Regions from separate parts of the Ammoniphilus oxalaticus genome, predicted to be linked through region 2. Evidence: a T-box and tRNA genes for the amino acid it is inferred to sense, from the RefSeq annotation. Region 2 holds a T-box; the other holds one or more tRNA genes.
The links. A T-box is a leader RNA that pairs with one kind of tRNA and senses whether it is charged. The one in region 2 lies ahead of BEP19_RS06850 (valine--tRNA ligase), so its partner is inferred to be a tRNA-Val.
Positions count from the first base shown of each region.

Region 1: it has a tRNA-Val gene. The T-box ahead of BEP19_RS06850 (valine--tRNA ligase) is inferred to sense a tRNA for this amino acid. The anticodon was not compared.

Region 1 covers NZ_MCHY01000009.1:151,540-160,621, reverse strand. The annotation lists gene BEP19_RS12220 (hypothetical protein) at 1-190, shown strand, start outside; gene BEP19_RS12215 (hypothetical protein) at 629-1,015, opposite strand; gene BEP19_RS12210 (GT-D fold domain-containing protein) at 1,402-2,151, opposite strand; gene BEP19_RS18285 (glycosyltransferase family 2 protein) at 2,198-2,935, opposite strand; tRNA gene BEP19_RS12200 (tRNA-Thr) at 3,139-3,214, opposite strand; tRNA gene BEP19_RS12195 (tRNA-Val) at 3,222-3,298, opposite strand; tRNA gene BEP19_RS12190 (tRNA-Glu) at 3,303-3,379, opposite strand; gene BEP19_RS12185 (Gmad2 immunoglobulin-like domain-containing protein) at 3,938-4,468, opposite strand; gene yhfH (protein YhfH) at 4,748-4,894, shown strand; gene acpP (acyl carrier protein) at 5,453-5,689, shown strand; gene BEP19_RS12165 (hypothetical protein) at 6,081-6,548, shown strand; gene BEP19_RS12160 (diaminopimelate dehydrogenase) at 6,591-7,580, opposite strand; gene BEP19_RS12155 (gamma-glutamylcyclotransferase family protein) at 7,729-8,622, shown strand; gene BEP19_RS12150 (hypothetical protein) at 8,736-9,071, shown strand.
Region 2 covers NZ_MCHY01000008.1:130,591-139,672, forward strand. The annotation lists gene BEP19_RS06820 (cbb3-type cytochrome c oxidase subunit I) at 1-107, shown strand, start outside; gene BEP19_RS06825 (cbb3-type cytochrome c oxidase subunit II) at 131-622, shown strand; gene BEP19_RS06830 (cbb3-type cytochrome oxidase assembly protein) at 646-786, shown strand; gene BEP19_RS06835 (c-type cytochrome) at 799-1,221, shown strand; gene BEP19_RS06840 (ABC transporter permease) at 1,424-2,632, shown strand; gene BEP19_RS06845 (ABC transporter ATP-binding protein) at 2,637-3,302, shown strand; T-box leader at 3,361-3,588, shown strand; gene BEP19_RS06850 (valine--tRNA ligase) at 3,686-6,319, shown strand; gene BEP19_RS06855 (bifunctional folylpolyglutamate synthase/dihydrofolate synthase) at 6,441-7,763, shown strand; gene murC (UDP-N-acetylmuramate--L-alanine ligase) at 7,801-9,082, shown strand, end outside.

The DNA.
Region 1 (9,082 bases), on a different contig from region 2:
TAATAAACATTCGATTGTTACCTATGCTGCGAGACATGATCAACAAATGATCGCTCAGTATGCAAATTACGGCTTTTCAATTACTGAACAAGGCAGAAGTTATTCCGTTTTGGAAAAAAGTCTTCAGCGGCAAACACAACAATCCGCTCAAGGACGTAATAAATACTTACTCATTCACTTTCCATTATAATAATGAACAGGCTGTCAAATTTGACAGCCGCGTTGCTACTACTATATTAATTAATCATCCCAAAAACACGCAAATGCGATGAAAACGATGATGAGAATCCACCACCAACTGCCTCCGCCTCTGTATCGGCCCATGGAGCATTCCTCCTTTACTAATTTTCAAGCACAAGTGAAACAACAACCAACAGAACATACAGGACTAGGACAATCAGGAAACTGTTGCGCCTAATGGAAGATCTCGTTTTTCTTCTCAAGCAGCCCACAAACTCGTCCCCCTTTCAAGATAGCTATTAACAATTTATTCAAACGATGTTTATTCGATTGGACGAAACCTGTAAATAACATAAAAAAGGCTGCTGAACACGAAAGTTACCAGGTTGATTAAAAAAAAGCTGATCCCATTGCATGAATGGATCAGCTTCTTTCTTTTTAACTTAAATTATTTTCTACTCTTTAACACTTTCCCGATGTAGTTGCCTGCTACTTCCACCCGATATCGGCGGTTGATGTCAATTTTCTCATATTCCTTTTTTTCAATCATGAAGGTAAAGTTTTGCGTTGAGCTAAAGTTTGCCCCTTTCTGGGATTGCGAGATGGTGACCCGTCCAACTACTTGATATGTCTTTACTTTAGGAAATTTAAGACCGGGGCGCACGGGTTGTTTCACTATCTTTTTATTTAAGACAAAAATGTCTCTGACATCTTTATGAGCGCTGTACATTTTGTTAAATTGATCTGCTTGTCCTTTCATCCTTCGGTACAAGAAAAAATAAACAATTCCTACAACAAGTAAAACGATCAATGTGACTATTAACCAAGTTTTCATCGAGCCAAAAGTCCTCCTGTCAATTTGAGTTGCTATAATGTGATTTTACTAAGGCGATGAAGGAGAAGCAATGAAAATATAACAAATTCTTGCTTTTCACCTAAATTGTTCGAGGGTAGCGGCCATTTAAATAGTAATTTTCTTCACCTAGCTTCCAGGTTTCCCTTTTATGCCGCGTTCAAAGCATTAAAAAAACGCTCTGTCTAGGAACAAGAGCGTTTTTGTTGTAAACTATTTATTGATAGTACTAGTGGGGGGAGGAAAAATTGAATTGTCTGCTTTTATGCTAGTAGGGATACTTGTCACTGTAGTATGCGTCATTATTATTGGTTTATTTGCGATTGTCGCTGTGAAGTATCGAGACCGTTCAAATGGACGAGATTAATTTACTTCCTAGGTTTCCACGGGCGGACCCGCTTATCTCTTTTTAAAATAAGCATCGGAGCTTTTCCGAAATCAATTGCAACCCGCCGTTGGGTTCGAGCGAGTTGATCTACAAGCACTAAGGCGTTGACCCCTGTTGAAACTAAAACAATATCCGCTTTGATCGGTTTTACCCTTTTTAATATTCGGTTTATTTGATTATAGTTTGAAAAACTTATCGGTATAATTCGTATCCGATGTTTCGGGTAATTATTCTTCACATAGCGTCTAAATTGTTTGGCCCATTTTGAGATGAGAATGACTCTTTTGCCTTTAAGCATATCCCAGAATTCTTTCTTTTCCGGTAGATGGCGATTAATAAACGTGTGACAAACGTGTCTAGGTTTTATTTTGTACTTTCTAAAGTTTTTTTCTGTCAGGGGTCGTAAAAAAATCCGTTTGGCTTTAATTTGCCTTTCCTTACGATGTGGAATTCCGACGATGGACGCTCTGCGCAGCGCGCGGATCATCTGGTTGCGCAAACGCATATTTGGTAAACTGACCCCTTTTTTGTTTGATCTCCGCGATTTTTTAGCCCATTTTGTGCGCAATACTTTGCGAATCGGCCAAACTCCTTGTTGAGCGAGTACAATATTTTCTCCATCACCAACGCGTACGAGGGACAAAGGCCTTTTTGTCCTCATTCTCCTCTTAATTAATGACAACACTTTTTTATGAGATAAAAACTTTCTCTTTTTTAGTAGTTTAGCCATATTGAAGCATCGCCTCCGAATTCATTTAGCAATGTCTAGATTGGCCTTACTTAAATACCTTATCTAGACGGGCTAACGTCTTATGGGTCCAGCCATACTTTTTTAAGGCCTTTTTACGTATTTTTGTTTGGTAGGAAACTTTCCTCTTCTGTTTGGTCATCATCCCAGGGTGCTGCCGATATACGCTGAGGGGTTTTGGGATACAATGACCATAATAACGGGTGAGGAGTTTGAGCCACATATCCCAATCGTGTGTATGACGATACTGTTCGCTAAATTTGCCGCATTTTTTAAAAGCATTACGTCTAACTACAACAGTCGAAGTGCGAATCGTAAATTTTCTTCTTAACAACAAGTATCTCAATTCATTTAAACTTCTTGCTTTATTAGCTTTTCGCAGGCGTGTAATTTGCCCTCTGCTGTTGGAATGATAATACCAACTATAGATGAACTTTGCTTTGGGGTGTTTTTTAATAAACTTTTTAACAACTTTAAGTTTATTGGGGAGAAATTTATCGTCAGAATCTAAAAAGGCAATATATTTCCCTTTTGCTTTAGCGATACCGGTATTTCTAGCTGCTGAACCTCCAAGATTTTTCTTGTGACGGACATACTTGACTCGATTCCCAAAAGACTTTACTATCTTTGGAGTATTGTCGGTGGAAGCATCGTCTACAACGATACATTCGAAATCTTTATAAGTCTGTTTTAATACACTTCGAATCGCTTTCTTTATATACTTTTCCCGATTATAAGTTGGGATGACAACAGTAAATTTAGGAATCGTTCATCCCTCCCTTTCCGTTATATCAGTCCATCTATTCTATTTGTATGCAGTGAGTGGTTTATTCGAATGAGCGTTTGCCCTAGAGCAGAAGAAAAAAGCGGTAAAAGAGGTCGATCGCCTAGCAGATTTCGGGATGGCGAGTTTTTTGTTTAAAGACGAAAAAAAGCATTCGCTAACGAATGCTTTGTGGGTTATTTAGATGGTGCCGGCTAAAGGACTTGAACCCTCAACCCCCTGATTACAAGTCAGGTGCTCTACCAATTGAGCTAAGCCGGCCATATAATGGTGGACGATAACGGATTCGAACCGCCGACCTCTACGATGTCAACGTAGCGCTCTAACCAGCTGAGCTAATCGTCCATAATGGTGACCCGTAGGGGATTCGAACCCCTGAATGCATGCGTGAAAGGCATGTGAGTTAAGCCACTTCTCCAACGGGCCATTATCACGAAGGACTCACAAGCTAACAATTAAGATTATAGCTCGATTGAATTAAAAAGACAAGTATTTAAAGCTGAAATTTTATTGAATAACAAAGGGAACCTGAACGTTTCGGTTTTCTAAAGAAAAAGTATGAGGGTGAGCCTCATACTTTTAAGATTCATTGATTTTTAAAGGACTTTGGGTTGGAGAGGGGCTTGCGCAGTTATTATCGATTATTCAGCATAATAGCGTTTCCCGCGTCCAGGGATATCAAATGGGGTCCCGTTCGCGTGATGGTTATCATGAACACACGTAGAACAAACAATGTTTCCACAATTGGCGCACCAAATTAACCATTCCCACTTCTGTTCATTACAGTTAGGACAAACCTCAGTTTCATAAAGGCAAGTGTTTTTCATTTCATTTGCTCCTTGACGGTTGAACGACAACCATGATTTATCAGATGACTATACTACAAATTCCTTCCAAGCGCTACCTTACTATTCTAAGTATAACGGATTTAAAACGTAAATAAATGTAAAAGAGCTCCGAAGGCGGAGCTCCTTATGTAAGAAGTTATGGCATCATGAATTTAACAGGGATAACTAACTTATGAAGCTGGGAACTATCTTTGGCGCTTTCTTCAAACAAGATCAACATTCCATTCGGACTTGTTGCTTGTTCAATCTCGACATCAACTTCAAATTCACCCCACTCTGGACCTCCCGCTGACGCCTGGGTGAAACCCTCCGCTAAAATGTTATGACCGTCCTCTAAATAGTATTGAACAGTTCCTTCAAAAACACGCGCCTCTCCTTTAATAATGAGTCTATTTTCAATCACTGTATCGGAATCTGGTTTGTAAATTCGAAATGCTTCGTTTTCAGCAGTAATTTTAGGCGTGGGCTCAGATTCATCTACTGTTTCTTCTGACCTCGTTTCATCGTCAGCTTCCACTTGGCCGTCTTCTTGCGCTCCATCTGTTTGCGGGTCTATTTGTTCGTTAGGTTCTTCTGGCAGTTGATCCTCATCCTGTGTTGGACTGCAACCGACTCCGAGCGCAATAACGAGTAGGCCAATCATAAGTGGTTTAAAAAAGATTTTCATATAAAATACCTCCTCTGCTTACTATATAAGACGAATTAAACAAGGAAAAGTTTCATTTTTTCATTTTATGGGATTTGTTGGGTGACTATACATCTATTTACTGTTAAATAACAACCTGAAAAATAAGAAAGTGTATTGATACAGCGTGTGAGAGAGCGTTCAAGTGAAAAGGGGAGAATAGGGGGTGGTTTTTCACTGTAACAGCATTTTACTAAAACAGTCTGTTATATTACACTAAAATCAAATAGAAATTTAATCTCAAAAAGGAGTGGCGTAAAGATGTTAAAATTGAGCGAGTTCTTTAGAGCTTTGCCTGACCGTTGTTGTTCAAGATGTGGAAACACGTTGATTGAACAGGCGGACTGTTACGTAACAGAGTGCCCTGAGTGCGATACCCAACGCTTTTATCGTATATACGAGTTATAAAATGAGCAAATGAATTTAGTTTATAGTGGTTGCTTTGCGCCCGACAGCTGCTTGACTCAATAGCGACATTTAGGCTCGGGTTGGCCGTGTAGCGCAACCTCTACACTCAGCAGCTATCGCTTTTCGAGTTATGACGAAGAATATGGCAATAATTAAAGCTAGACCTTGGGTAGATAAGACATTAAAATTTAAGGTAGTTAAGTGAAAATTTGGCTGAACCTTTTCACGCAGAATCGGTCGGGTTTGAAGACGTTCTAATGGTCTTGTATACGAGTAGGTTGACTGGTCAACATAAGCGTATCTCTAACGCGCCAACACCGTCGTGTCGATCAATGGGGGATAAGCGCGCCGCAACAAGCGTAATGTGTCGTTAGGAGCCTATTAGCGCGATGGATGGAGCGGACAAATGTCAGATGTCAACGTAGCGCAGAACTGAACAGTTATAAGATGGAAGTAAAATAAAAAAATAAATAATTGAAAATATATTGATTATTTCATTTAATATATTATTATATATAAATATATTAAATTATTCTATAACAAGTGGAGGAAATGAACATGTCTGATATTTTGTCTAAAGTGAAGGATCTATTTGCCGATTTTTTAGCCATCGAAGGGGATAGCATTAAACCAGAATCAACGATTAAAGACGATTTAGGAGTCGATTCTGTAGATATCGTAAGCATTGTATCTGAACTTGAAAACGCGTTTGATCTAAAAATCTCAGATGCAGAAGCTGCTAACCTTAAAACTGTAGGCCAAGTAGTTGAATTAATTAGCGCTCGCGTGGCTTAATACCTGCTTGATTGTAAGTCAGATAATGGATGTAAGCTGGATCTTAACGATTGGAATCAGCCACGATAAAAAGCCCTGATCATTTATTGATCAGGGCTTTTTGCGGTTTATTTGGCTGGACTCTTTTCCTGGCTGGGATATACTTATTTAATTATGCAAATAATAAAAGCATTCATCAATGTAATGGAGGTCGTTTGGATGCGAAATAAGGGCTTTGATTATAATGGCTCCAGTCAAGTGTTGGAGGGAACCGATCGTGTATTTCTTTCTCATAAAAGCTTGAAGTGTTGTTTTATGGTCGGGATTTTTCGTTCCCGAAATAAAGGAATGGATCAAGTAGGGAAGGGGGCTAGATGGTTCAAATGCAAAGCCCTGGTTGGTGCGAGTTAGGGTGTATAAATATAAACCAGTTGAGGCACTGTTTTGGAGTATTGCGTTTCCTGGATTCGGTCAATTTTTAAATGGAAGATTTTTAAAGGGAGTTGTCCTGCTTCTGTTGGAATTTAGTATCAATGTAAATTCGAATCTAAACACTGCAATTGTCTCTAGTTTTCTGGGCGAGATCCAGTTAGCGATTGATCAGGCCAATTATCAGTGGCTTATGTTTTATCCTTGTGTTTATCTGTTTGGAATGTGGGATGCTTATCGGGATGCGGGAGGAGGGGGTGAGCCTTACTCTTACATGGCCTTCGTATTCGCTGCTTATTTCGGTACAATTGGCGTTATATATTCAAAACAATTTAAGCTTTTTGGGGCTCTGATTGGCCCGATTTGGCTACCCATTATATTTATTTTTATCGGTGTCGGTTTTGGACTAATGCTAAAAAGATTATTAAGCTTACGATTGACTTCAGATTAAAAAAAGGCTGAATCAAGGTTCAGCCTTTTTCATAGCTTGTATTTAGAGTAGCTCTTTGCGTAATTCAGCCGCCGTTTTCGGAGATACGTATCCAGGCGCGACATCGTAAATCGTCTTCGCTCCGTATAATCCCTCTTGGCTCATGCGATATGCCGCGCGGGCATAGGCGACAAGCGCACTGGAGGTAAACTCGGGGTTACTTCCTAATTTAAGCGAGAATTCGACGATTTGATTATTGTTGCTTTTCCCTGTCTTTCCGCTTCGAATCACAAATCCGCCATGAGGCATTGCGGCATGTTCCTTTTTCAATTGTTCCTCTGTGATAAAATGAACGGTTGTGTCGTAATCGGCAAAGTAATTAGGCATGGTCTTTATGTCTTGTTCGATTTTAGCCAAATCAGCTCCAGCTTCCGCGACTACATAGCATTCTCTTTTATGTCGGTCTCGGGTAGAAAGGTCCGGGTCCTCGCCATCCCTAACCCGCTGAATTGCTTCCTCAGACGGAAGGGTATATTGAACTCCGCCTTTGACCCCAGCGACTCTTCGAACTGCGTCAGAATGTCCCTGACTTAAACCTTTACCCCAGAACGTATACGTTGTTCCTTTCGGTAAAACGGCTTCTCCCATTAACCGATTGAGCGAAAACAACCCTGGGTCCCAACCGACTGCAATGATACTCGTCTTTTGATTCGGTTTTGCAGATTTATCAACAGATTCAAAGTACTCCGGGATTTTTCCGTGGTTATCAAAACTGTCGATTGTGTTAAAAAGTTTTGCGTAAGTTGGACCTTGCTCAGGCAAGTCCGTAGCGGAACCGCCGCATAAAATCATGACATCGATAGCATCCGTATACTGTTCAATATCATCAACTGAGGCCACTTTTACTTGTGGATCATCCACATCCACACTAGCTGGGTCCCTTCTTGAAAACACGGCAACCAGACTCATATCCTCATTTTGTTTAATTGCTGATTCCACGCCTCTTCCTAAATTTCCGTATCCGATGATGCCAATTCGAATTTGTTCTCCCATTTTACTCCTCCTCCTCGTTTGTAATCGAAGTGAATGAGTCTAAATGTACCATCTTTATAGCGGAAAAGGAAGGTTCCAGGTTCGACAATGATTATTTTGCATAGTTTATTGTATGGACAATGAACTCGAGTAAAGTCAGGAGGTTACAATGAGTAAGAAGCATTATGTATTTGTGTATGGAACATTACGAACTGGCGAACCCAATCATCATCTGTTGCATCATGCTCAAAGAATAGTAGAGCAGTGTTGGACACAGGGAACGTTATTGGATGTAGGTCCATTTCCCGCGTTAATCCCAAACCGTCGTGGACGAATTTATGGAGAACTTTATTTGATTAACGAGCAACAACTACAAACGCTTGATCAATTAGAAGGATTTCATGGTCAGGGAAAACAAAATCACTTTGAACGGATTCGTCAGACGATCCATGGCGACCGAAGTTCCTTAGAAGCGTGGGTATATGTTTATCCCAATTCAAACAAAGACTCTTATCCAATTATTCAACATGGGGACTGGAAATGCCATCGACAGTTAGCGACGAAATCAGAGTGGCTGTATTTTGCATACGGCTCATGTATGGATGATGAACGAATTCGAGCGGCTGGCAAAGAACATTTGTTTCAAGATGTAGTTGGACGCGGTATAGCCCGCGGATACTCATTTCGCTACACTCGTCTTTCCCGTGATGGAAAAGGTCGCGCCGACATGGTAGAGGGCTCTGGTTGGGTTGAGGGGAAAGTCTATCGTATAAAGTTAGAGGCTTTACGCTACCTGTATCATCGTGAGGGGGTTAAGGCTGAAGCTTATCGTCCCGCATTTATAACAGCCCGAATAAATGGGGAAAAAACGACGGGGGTCCTTACCTTTTTGGTTGTTGATAAAAAAAGGGATATTGAGCCTCCCATTGAATATGTGCGTGAAATCGTGCGCGGAGGAAAAGGTTTTATTAGTGATCGTTATTTTCAAACTCTGAAAGAATATCATCGTTCTGTTTTTAACATGGACATTGAATCACTTTATGATGAAAAAGATGATCAATAAACATGAAGGGTCGTTTGATTCCTCTTGTATAACTATTTTACGAACGGTACAAGTTAAGGTACAATGAATGCAGTAAGTTTGAAAATATTGACACGAATAGTAGGAGGAAGGACATGGCAAGTAAACAACATATCACTAAGCTAAGAACTTTTGCTGAAACGAACGATACATGGATTCTTCTGCGTGACGACTTTGGGAAGAAACCAACGATGCTTTTTAAATACCCGCCTGGAAGCTGGAATATCGCGGAAGATCAAGTTGGGATTGGAGATACAAATGCATCCCATCCTCCTTATGTTTTTTGGGTATTGAATGATGCTGCTCAGTGGGGGATCGGGGAACAGAGTGATGACACACTTCAGGTAACTGGTCCTGTTCAGTGGCGCATCCTCTCCTTTGAATCGGAAGAAGAGATCGATGCGAAGATGAAACAATTACAGCAAGCATAATCATCTAGTTG
Region 2 (9,082 bases):
GCACACTGATGATCGTTGCTCAATTCTTCTTTGCTTGGAATATCTTCATGACGTTAAAAGCGGGGAGACATTACGAAGTTGATAAATCTGAATTAGTCTCAGCTTAAGAACAGGGAGGGATTTCACCAAAATGGATATGGAGAAAAGTGCGTTAGGTATTTTTATCGCGGCGCTTGTGTTGTTCATGATGGGAACGTTCGCCACGATTATTTTACCGTTCTATGACGATGAAATGATGGCTACGAATAAAAACTCAGAGGCGAGAGCCTACGCAGATGGATCAGCGGAAGCATCGGGCAGAGAGATTTACATTCGGGAAGGTTGTAACACGTGTCACACGCAAGTTGTGAGACCTGTTAAAGCCGACTTGGCAATGAATATTGGACCTGTAACTGTACCTGCGGACTATCAGAACGATTCACCGCACTTGTGGGGATCAAACCGAACCGGGCCAGATTTAATGTGGGTTGGGGCAAGAACAAGCGCGGAGTGGAATCTGGAGCATCTGAAGGACCCGCAGAAAGTAGTGGATGGCTCGATTATGCCTAGCTATGATTATTTAAGCGAAACTGATCTGAATGATTTAGTCGCATACTTAATGAGCCTGAAGCCAGCTCAATAAAGAATTGTGAGGAGGCGAAAGGAATGTCAATAAGCACAATCTTGTTAATTACGATCATGGCTACTTTTTCTTTATCCGCTATTTTAATGTACGTTGCGGCCAAAAAAGGCGGTCAGTTTGAAGATGTGGAAGGGATTAAATATCGGATGTTGGATGACGAATAAGGGGGTTAGGAGATGGAAAACAATCAGCGGCATAACGATAAAGCTAAGCAGGAGCAAGAACATGTCGATGTTGTCAACGGGATGAAGCAAGGACATGGTCGGATTCCAAAGTTTCTTGTCTTTGTTTATACCTTTCTTGGCATCTGGGCTGTAGCTTATGCGTTAGGAGCGACACCATTAGATGAGCGGGAAACGCTGGCGGCTGGTGTGAGCGTTGAGGCGGGAAAAGGCTTAGCGGGATCATGTTTAGCTTGTCATGGAGCAGACCTAAGCGGTGGGCTTGGACCAAGTTTAATCGGTACAATCGGTCAACTCGGGGAAGAAGAATTTGAAAATGTAATGAGAAACGGTCGTAATACGATGCCGGCATTAGGGGCGGATTGGTCTGAGGATCAAATGGGCTCGATGATTGAGTATTTAAAAACACTGGAATAGCGCCAAGAGGGGACAATTGCTCCCCTCTTGTCCATTTCTATTAAAGAGGCGGGGTGTACCCAATGTTAAGTAAGGTACAAATTATTCATACAATTTTATGGACGATCATGATAGTTTGGACGATTACAATTACACTCTATACGCTCAATCGAAAAGACCTTTAGGCAAACAAGAGAAAAGCGAGGAACGGTGGTGAATGACGTTGAAACAGCAGGTGATCATTGCTTGGAGAAACCTCAGAAGGAAAATATCCAGAACCGCGCTACTTGCCGGGAGCGCGGGTTTAACCGCATTTATTTTATTTTCTAGTTATTTTTTCATTCACTCCATGGAACGCAGTGTTGAAGCGAGTTCAAGCCGTATGGGCGCTGACTTACTCGTTGTGCCGGCAGGCTATGGTTCGCAAGCGGGTGATCTGATTCTTTCGGGGACAGCGACACCTTTTTATATGCCCGATGAAGTAGCGGAGCAAATCAGTGAAATTCCAGAAGTAGAGCAAATCACAACGCAACTCTATCTGGAGACCGTTTCGACGATTTGCTGTCGCACAGAGGGGGATTTTCCGATTGTTGCGTTCGATCCCAAGACCGACTTTACATTAAAGCATTGGATGGCCCGGGATAAAGAACTTGGCATGTATGAGATTTTAATCGGTTCAGAAGCCGGCGGAAAAAACTTTATCTATCATTATGACAATCGCTATGTCGATGAGTGGGTGACGTTGTTTGGGAAGGACTTCTTAGTCAAAGGGGTCATGTTTCCGACTGGAATGGGCACGGATCACACGATCTTTATGACGATCGACGCAGCTCGGGAACTGAATGGCAAAAAGGGATCAGGACTTGAATTTCCCGATTCTCAGATTTCAGTTATTTTGTTAAAAGTAAGACCTGGTTTAGAGACGTTTGTGCAAGGGAAAATCGAGCGAATGAATCTTGGGGTGGATGTGGCCCAGGGAAAAGGGTTGCAGGAAACGATTAAAACACAAATATTTCCTGTTAAATTGTTAAGTTATGTGATGATTGCGATGGTCCTGATTATGTCTTCTTTGCAAGTCATGACGATGTTCACGGCGTTGATTAGCGAACGTCGCAAGGAAATCGGGATGTTGCGGGCGATGGGAGCGACGCGGTTTACTGTCTACCGGTTACTGTTGTTTGAAGCGGGGCTTGCCGCCTTTATGGGAGCGAGTATCGGTTCTTTGACAGCGGGAGCTATTTTGTACGACAATCGCATTTTTATTATGCAAGTGATGCAATTACCGCTTTTATTCCCAAGGTGGGGTTCAGGCGTCCTCATCGGACTTAGCGTGACCGCTTTAACGGTCCTCATTTCGCTGTTTGCTGTCATGATTCCGATCCGAAGCGCATTGAAATTAGAACCTTACGAGGCGATTAGAGAGGGGGAATAGTTTGATGATTCGTTTGAAACAAGTGATGAAAAGTTACCGGTTGAGTCGTGAACATACTGTTCAGGCTTTGCATGAAATCGATTTGGAAATTAAAACGGGAGAATTTGTTTCAATCGTCGGCCCATCAGGAAGCGGAAAATCCACTTTTCTGGCGCTCGTCGGACTCCTCGATCGTCCATCAGAAGGGAAAATGTGGTTTGCGGGACAAGATGTGACGGATCTTTCAGATCGTGCGCGGACTGCGATTCGGTCTGAGAGGTGTGGATTTATTTTCCAGTTCCCGAGCTTAATCCCGACATTGACCGCCGTGGAAAATGTCGTTTTGCCCAAAACGTTGTCTGGTCGTTACGCGGGTTCAGCGGATTTAACGCGGGGCGCGGAATTGCTTGCAAAAGTTGGTTTGGCGGATAAAACAGATCGACTGCCCTATCAATTGAGCGGCGGGGAACAACGCCGTGTCGCAATGGCGCGGGCGCTTATGAATGAACCTGAAATCATTTTAGCGGATGAACCGACAGGGGCCCTCGATGACGAGAATGCGAAAGTGATGATGGACGTATTTAAAACGATGAATCAGCTAGGAAAAACGATCTTGATGGTTACTCACGACCAACAATTGACCGCCTATGCCTCGCGTACGATTCAAATTCGGGACGGTCGTGTTGTTTAAAAGCCTTTCCTCTTGTCTATTATGATAGTAATTTGTTAAAATAGGAACAGTTTGATAGCAAGAGGCTTTGAATGGGAGGAGTAAGCAGTGAAACCCGCTAGAGAATGGAATCCGTGGCTGGAAGATTCCTGGGGAGGTAGCTGGTGAAGGTAGCCCGTGAGCTTTTCTTCTGAAGTGAAGTAGGAGGAAACGGAACCCGTCCGTTATCGGGCTTAAGTGAGTATGGCGTTATTTTTGATCACGCTATATTAACAAAGGTGGTACCGCGAACTTCTTCGTCCTTTGGATGGGGGAGTTTTTTGTTTTTTAAAAATAGTTTGTGATGATTGGATAGTTATTATAGGTAGGAGGAAGTCGTTGTGTCGAATAAAGAAACGAAAGAAATGCCCACTCAATATGATCCGAAAGCAGCGGAACAAAAATGGTATCCTTATTGGTCGGAAGGAGAGTTCTTCAAAGCGGAGAGAAACTCGGAAAAAACACCGTATACGATTGTCATTCCGCCGCCGAATGTGACAGGGAATTTACATATTGGACATGCCCTGAATAATACGATTCAAGATATTTTGATTCGAATGAAGCGGATGCAAGGTTATGACGCTTTATGGTTGCCAGGAATGGACCATGCGGGGATTGCGACGCAAGCGCGCGTTGAAGGGATGCTAAAGGAAGAGGGCTTATCCCGTTACGATCTTGGACGAGAAAAGTTTGTGGAGAAAGTATGGGAGTGGAAGGACAAGTACGCCGATATTATTCGTCAGCAATGGTCCAAAATGGGACTATCGCTCGATTATTCCCACGAACGTTTTACGTTAGATGAAGGTTTGTCGAACGCCGTGCGCGAAGTTTTTGTTCGGTTATATGAGAAAGGTCTGATTTATCGAGGTAAGTATATTATTAATTGGGACCCGCAAACAAAGACGGCCCTATCTGATATCGAAGTAGAGTATAAAGAAGTAACAGGCGCGCTTTACCACCTACGCTATCCGTTAGTTGATGGCAGCGGTCATATCGAGGTGGCGACAACGCGTCCAGAAACGATGCTTGGGGATACGGCAGTAGCGGTGCATCCGAACGATGAACGTTATCAGTCGTTGATTGGCAAAAAGGTGAAATTGCCGATTGTCGGACGCGAAATCACGATCGTTGCCGATGATTATGTCGATCAAGAGTTCGGAAGCGGAGCGGTTAAAATTACGCCAGCCCATGACCCGAATGACTTTGAAATTGGCAACCGACATGATTTGGAACGCATTTTGGTGATGGATGAAAGCGGAACAATGAATGAAAACGCGGGACCTTATCAAGGAATGGACCGTTTTGAATGCCGCAAACAAATCGTCAAAGACTTACAAGAACAAGGCGTCTGCTTCCAGATTGAAGAGCACGTTCACCAAGTCGGTCACAGTGAACGCAGCGGCGCGGTTGTCGAGCCGTACTTATCCACGCAATGGTTCGTCAAGATGGGGCCATTAGCGGAAGCGGCGATCGAACAACAAAAAGGTGAAGATAAAGTTCAATTTGTGCCGGATCGATTTGAACGAACGTACCTACATTGGATTGAAAATATTCGCGATTGGTGTATTTCTCGTCAACTTTGGTGGGGCCATCGCATCCCTGCTTGGTATTGTGAAGAATGTGGAGAGATGACGGTTTCTTCAACCGATATCCACAAATGTCCAAAGTGCGGCAGCGAAAAATTAGAACAAGATAATGACGTGTTGGATACGTGGTTCAGCTCTGCCTTATGGCCATTCTCTACATTAGGCTGGCCCGAACAAACGGAAGATTTGAAACATTTTTATCCGACAGATGTATTAATAACAGGATATGATATTATATTCTTCTGGGTGGCGCGCATGATTTTTACAGGGCTTGAATTTACGGACGAAAATCCGTTTAAACATGTGTTGATCACCGGACTTGTGCGTGATTCAGACGGTAATAAGATGTCTAAGTCGTTAGGTAATGGCGTTGATCCAATGGATGTGATCGAGCGTTATGGAGCCGATGCGATGAGATACATGCTAGCTACGGGGAACACGCCAGGTCATGACCAGCGTTTCCGTTGGGAGCGTGTGGAGGGGGCGAGAAACTTTGCCAACAAAATTTGGAACGCATCTCGCTTTGCCTTGATGAATTTAGAAGGTTTCACCGTTGACCAGATCGATTTAAGAGGTCCGTTAGGAATGACAGACAAATGGATTTTAACGCGTCTAAATGAAACAATTTCAGATGTGACACGTTTGCTTGACCAATACGAGTTTGGAGAAGCGGGGCGCTCCTTGTATAACTTTATTTGGGATGATCTATGCGACTGGTATATTGAGATGGGTAAGTTGCATTTATACGGAGAGGACACAGCGAAGAAAAAGACGACTCAATCAGTGTTGTGTCACACCTTAGACCAGACGCTGCGTCTGTTGCATCCGTTCATGCCGTTCATTACAGAAGAGATTTGGCAACACTTGCCGCATGACGGAAAGAGTATTACGGTTGCAGCTTGGCCTGAAGAAGATAAACAACATCATTATCCCGAATCTTTAAAACAAATGTCTTTATTGATGGACGTCATTCGCAGCGTTCGAAATATTCGAGCTGAAATGAATGTGCCAATGAGCAGAAAGATCGAGTTGATTATCAAACCGACCAATCAGGAATCACTAGAATTGCTGCAACAAGGCGTGGACTATCTTCACCGTTTCTGTAATCCAGAACAGTTTGAATTAGCGCTCGAACCCAATGTGCCTGAAAAGGTCGTATCCGCTGTCGTAACTGGGGCGGAAATCTACTTGCCGCTTGCGGGTTTAATCGACATTGACAAAGAGATCGCTCGCTTGGATAAAGAAGCTCAAAACTTGGAAAAGGAAGTTGAGCGCGTCGCTAAAAAACTGAATAACGAAGGCTTTATCGCAAAAGCGCCTGAAAAGGTCATTGAAGAAGAGCGCGCCAAAGGGCGCGACTATGAAGAAAAATTAGCGCGAGTGAAAGCAAGGATTGAAGAATTAAAAAGCTAATTGGTTTAGTTGAATAGGACTTAAACTTATCTGACAGTGGGAGTGAGCTCCCTCTGTCATTGGTTTAAGCAGCGACACATATACTGAAAAAAGATGAGGCTAGAGATGAGGGATAAGCGGAATGCGTTCATTTGAACAAGCTTTGAACTGGATGGAAGAATTGCAAAAGTTTGGCATTAAACCCGGGTTGGAACGGATGAACTGGATGTTGGATCGATTAGGCAACCCGCAACGCCGCTTGAAGTTCATTCACTTGGCGGGCACGAATGGAAAAGGGTCGACCTTACAATATTTAAACGGTGTGTTAAAAGTGGCTGGCTATCAAGTGGGCGTGTTTACTTCACCCGCAATCGATACATTCACAAGTCGGATTCAAGTGAATGGCGAATCCATTTCTGATGAAGTGTTTGTTGAACTCGTTCAGCAGGTAAAACCGCTTGTGGAGGAACTGGAGCAGTCTGAATGGGGAAGTCCAACCGAATTTGAAGTGACAACGATCCTTGCTTTATTATATTTTGCAACGAAAAGCTATCCGGATTTTGTGCTATGGGAAACAGGCTTAGGGGGACGATTGGATTCGACGAACGTTGTCACTCCGCTCGTTTCGGTGATTACAAACATTGGGCTTGATCATACCGATATTCTCGGTTCGACGAAAGAAGCGATTGCCGCTGAAAAAGCGGGGATCATCAAAAACGGCTTCCCTGTCATTACCGCTGAGACCGATCCTAAGGCGTTAACGGTATTACAAAATGTCGCCAGCGCAAAAAAAGCTCCCTTGTACCAACTTGGCGAGGAGTTTACATTTGAGCGTACGACGACGGATTTTTCGGAATTAATCGAGAAATTTGAATTTAAGGGACCGTTTCGAAACTATAGCGATTTACAGATTGGCATGATCGGTAAACATCAGGCGGACAATGCTGCTTTAGCGGTGATGGTCTTGGAAGTGTTGCGACAATATTTTGCGGTTCATTTCGAATTGGAGCAATTGAAGCAAGGGCTTGCGAATGCGCGTTGGCCAGGCAGACTCGAGATATTACATAATAACCCGCACATCATTTTAGACGGGGCGCACAACATCGGAGGCGTTGAAGCGTTGCGTGACGCGTTGCAAGAAAGATTCGCGCAGAACAAAATAATAGTTCTTTTTTCCGCCTTGCGGGATAAAGATGTAAAAGGTATGATTGAGCGATTAGCTCCACTATGTGATGAGGTTTATATCACGGATATCGAACATTCGCGGGCGGCGGATCCCGTGGAGATCGAGACGTTGTTTCGAGTAACGAACCCTAAGCTATCAGTCCATACGATTTTGGATTGGCGCGAAGCGTTGGATGTTTGGTTGCGGTCACAGAACGATGGACAGTCTGTCTTCCTTGCGACAGGATCATTATATTTGATTTCAAAAATACGCGCTGCGTTATTAAAAATGTTTCTTTAAAAGCTCTGATTGACAGGAGAAGGATGGTGATACTCTAGTGACAACTACAACCGAGCATGTTCATTTTATCGGAATAGGCGGTTACGGGATGAGCGCGATTGCTAGGGTTTTAGTCGATATGGGACACAAAGTTAGCGGCTCTGATATGGCCCGCAAGGAGCTAACGGATAAGCTGCTTGAACGCGGGGCCCAAGTGTATATTGGACATAAAGCTGAGAATGTGTCAGGGGCGGACATCGTCGTCTATTCCACTGATATTCCAAAAGACAATGTAGAATTAAGGGAAGCGAAAAAGCGGAATATTCCGCTGATCCACCGTTCAGATATGTTAGCTCGTATTCTAAATGAGCGCTCAGGAATCGCTGTGTCGGGCGCGCACGGAAAAACGACAACCTCCTCTATGATCTCGCTTGTGATGGAAAAGGCGGGGGCGGACCCAACCTATATTATCGGCGGCGAAATTTTAGATATTGGCAGTAATGCGCGGGCGGGCGATAGCCCGTATGTTGTTGCGGAAGCGGATGAAAGCGATGGCTCCTTTTTGAAATACCACCCGCAACTTGCTGTCGTCACCAACATCGGTCCTGACCATTTGGAAAATTACGACGGTGATTTTGAAAATTTGAAACAGGCGTATTGCCAGTTTTTATCCCATATAAAAGAGGACGGAAAAGCGATTGTTTGCGCCGATGATGAATATATTCGCGAGCTCATCCCACAAATCAGCAGTGATGTGATCACTTATGGATTGGATGAACGGGCCGACTTTACCGCGGAAGACATCGTGTATGGCGATCGAACGATCACATTCAAAGTAAGACAGGGGAATCAAGTTTTAGGAGACATCAAACTCTCTGTGCCAGGAAGGCATAACATCCAAAATGCGTTGGCGACAATCATCGTCTGTCTGCAAGCGGGCATTCCTTTTGCCGACATTGCTGAGGTAATCCAGCTTTTTCGAGGAGCAAAGCGTCGTTTCGAAGTGATTGGTGAGGAACGAGATGTTTTGATCGTGGATGATTACGCCCATCATCCGACTGAAATTGTAGCGACAATTCAAGCGGCTAAATCCACGAACCGTCGGATTATAGCTGTGTTTCAACCGCAACGATACACGCGCACATTTTTCTTGTTAGATGATTTTAGTCGCGCGTTTGCGGGAGCGGATCAAGTAATTATAACGGACATCTACTCCCCAGCTAACGATACAAGAATGGATGTTACGTCGGAAAAGCTAGTTGATTTGATCAAGCAAAACTCGAATGAACAGGCTGTCTACATGCCGAGCAAAGACGACGTGTTTGACCACTTGAGCAAAA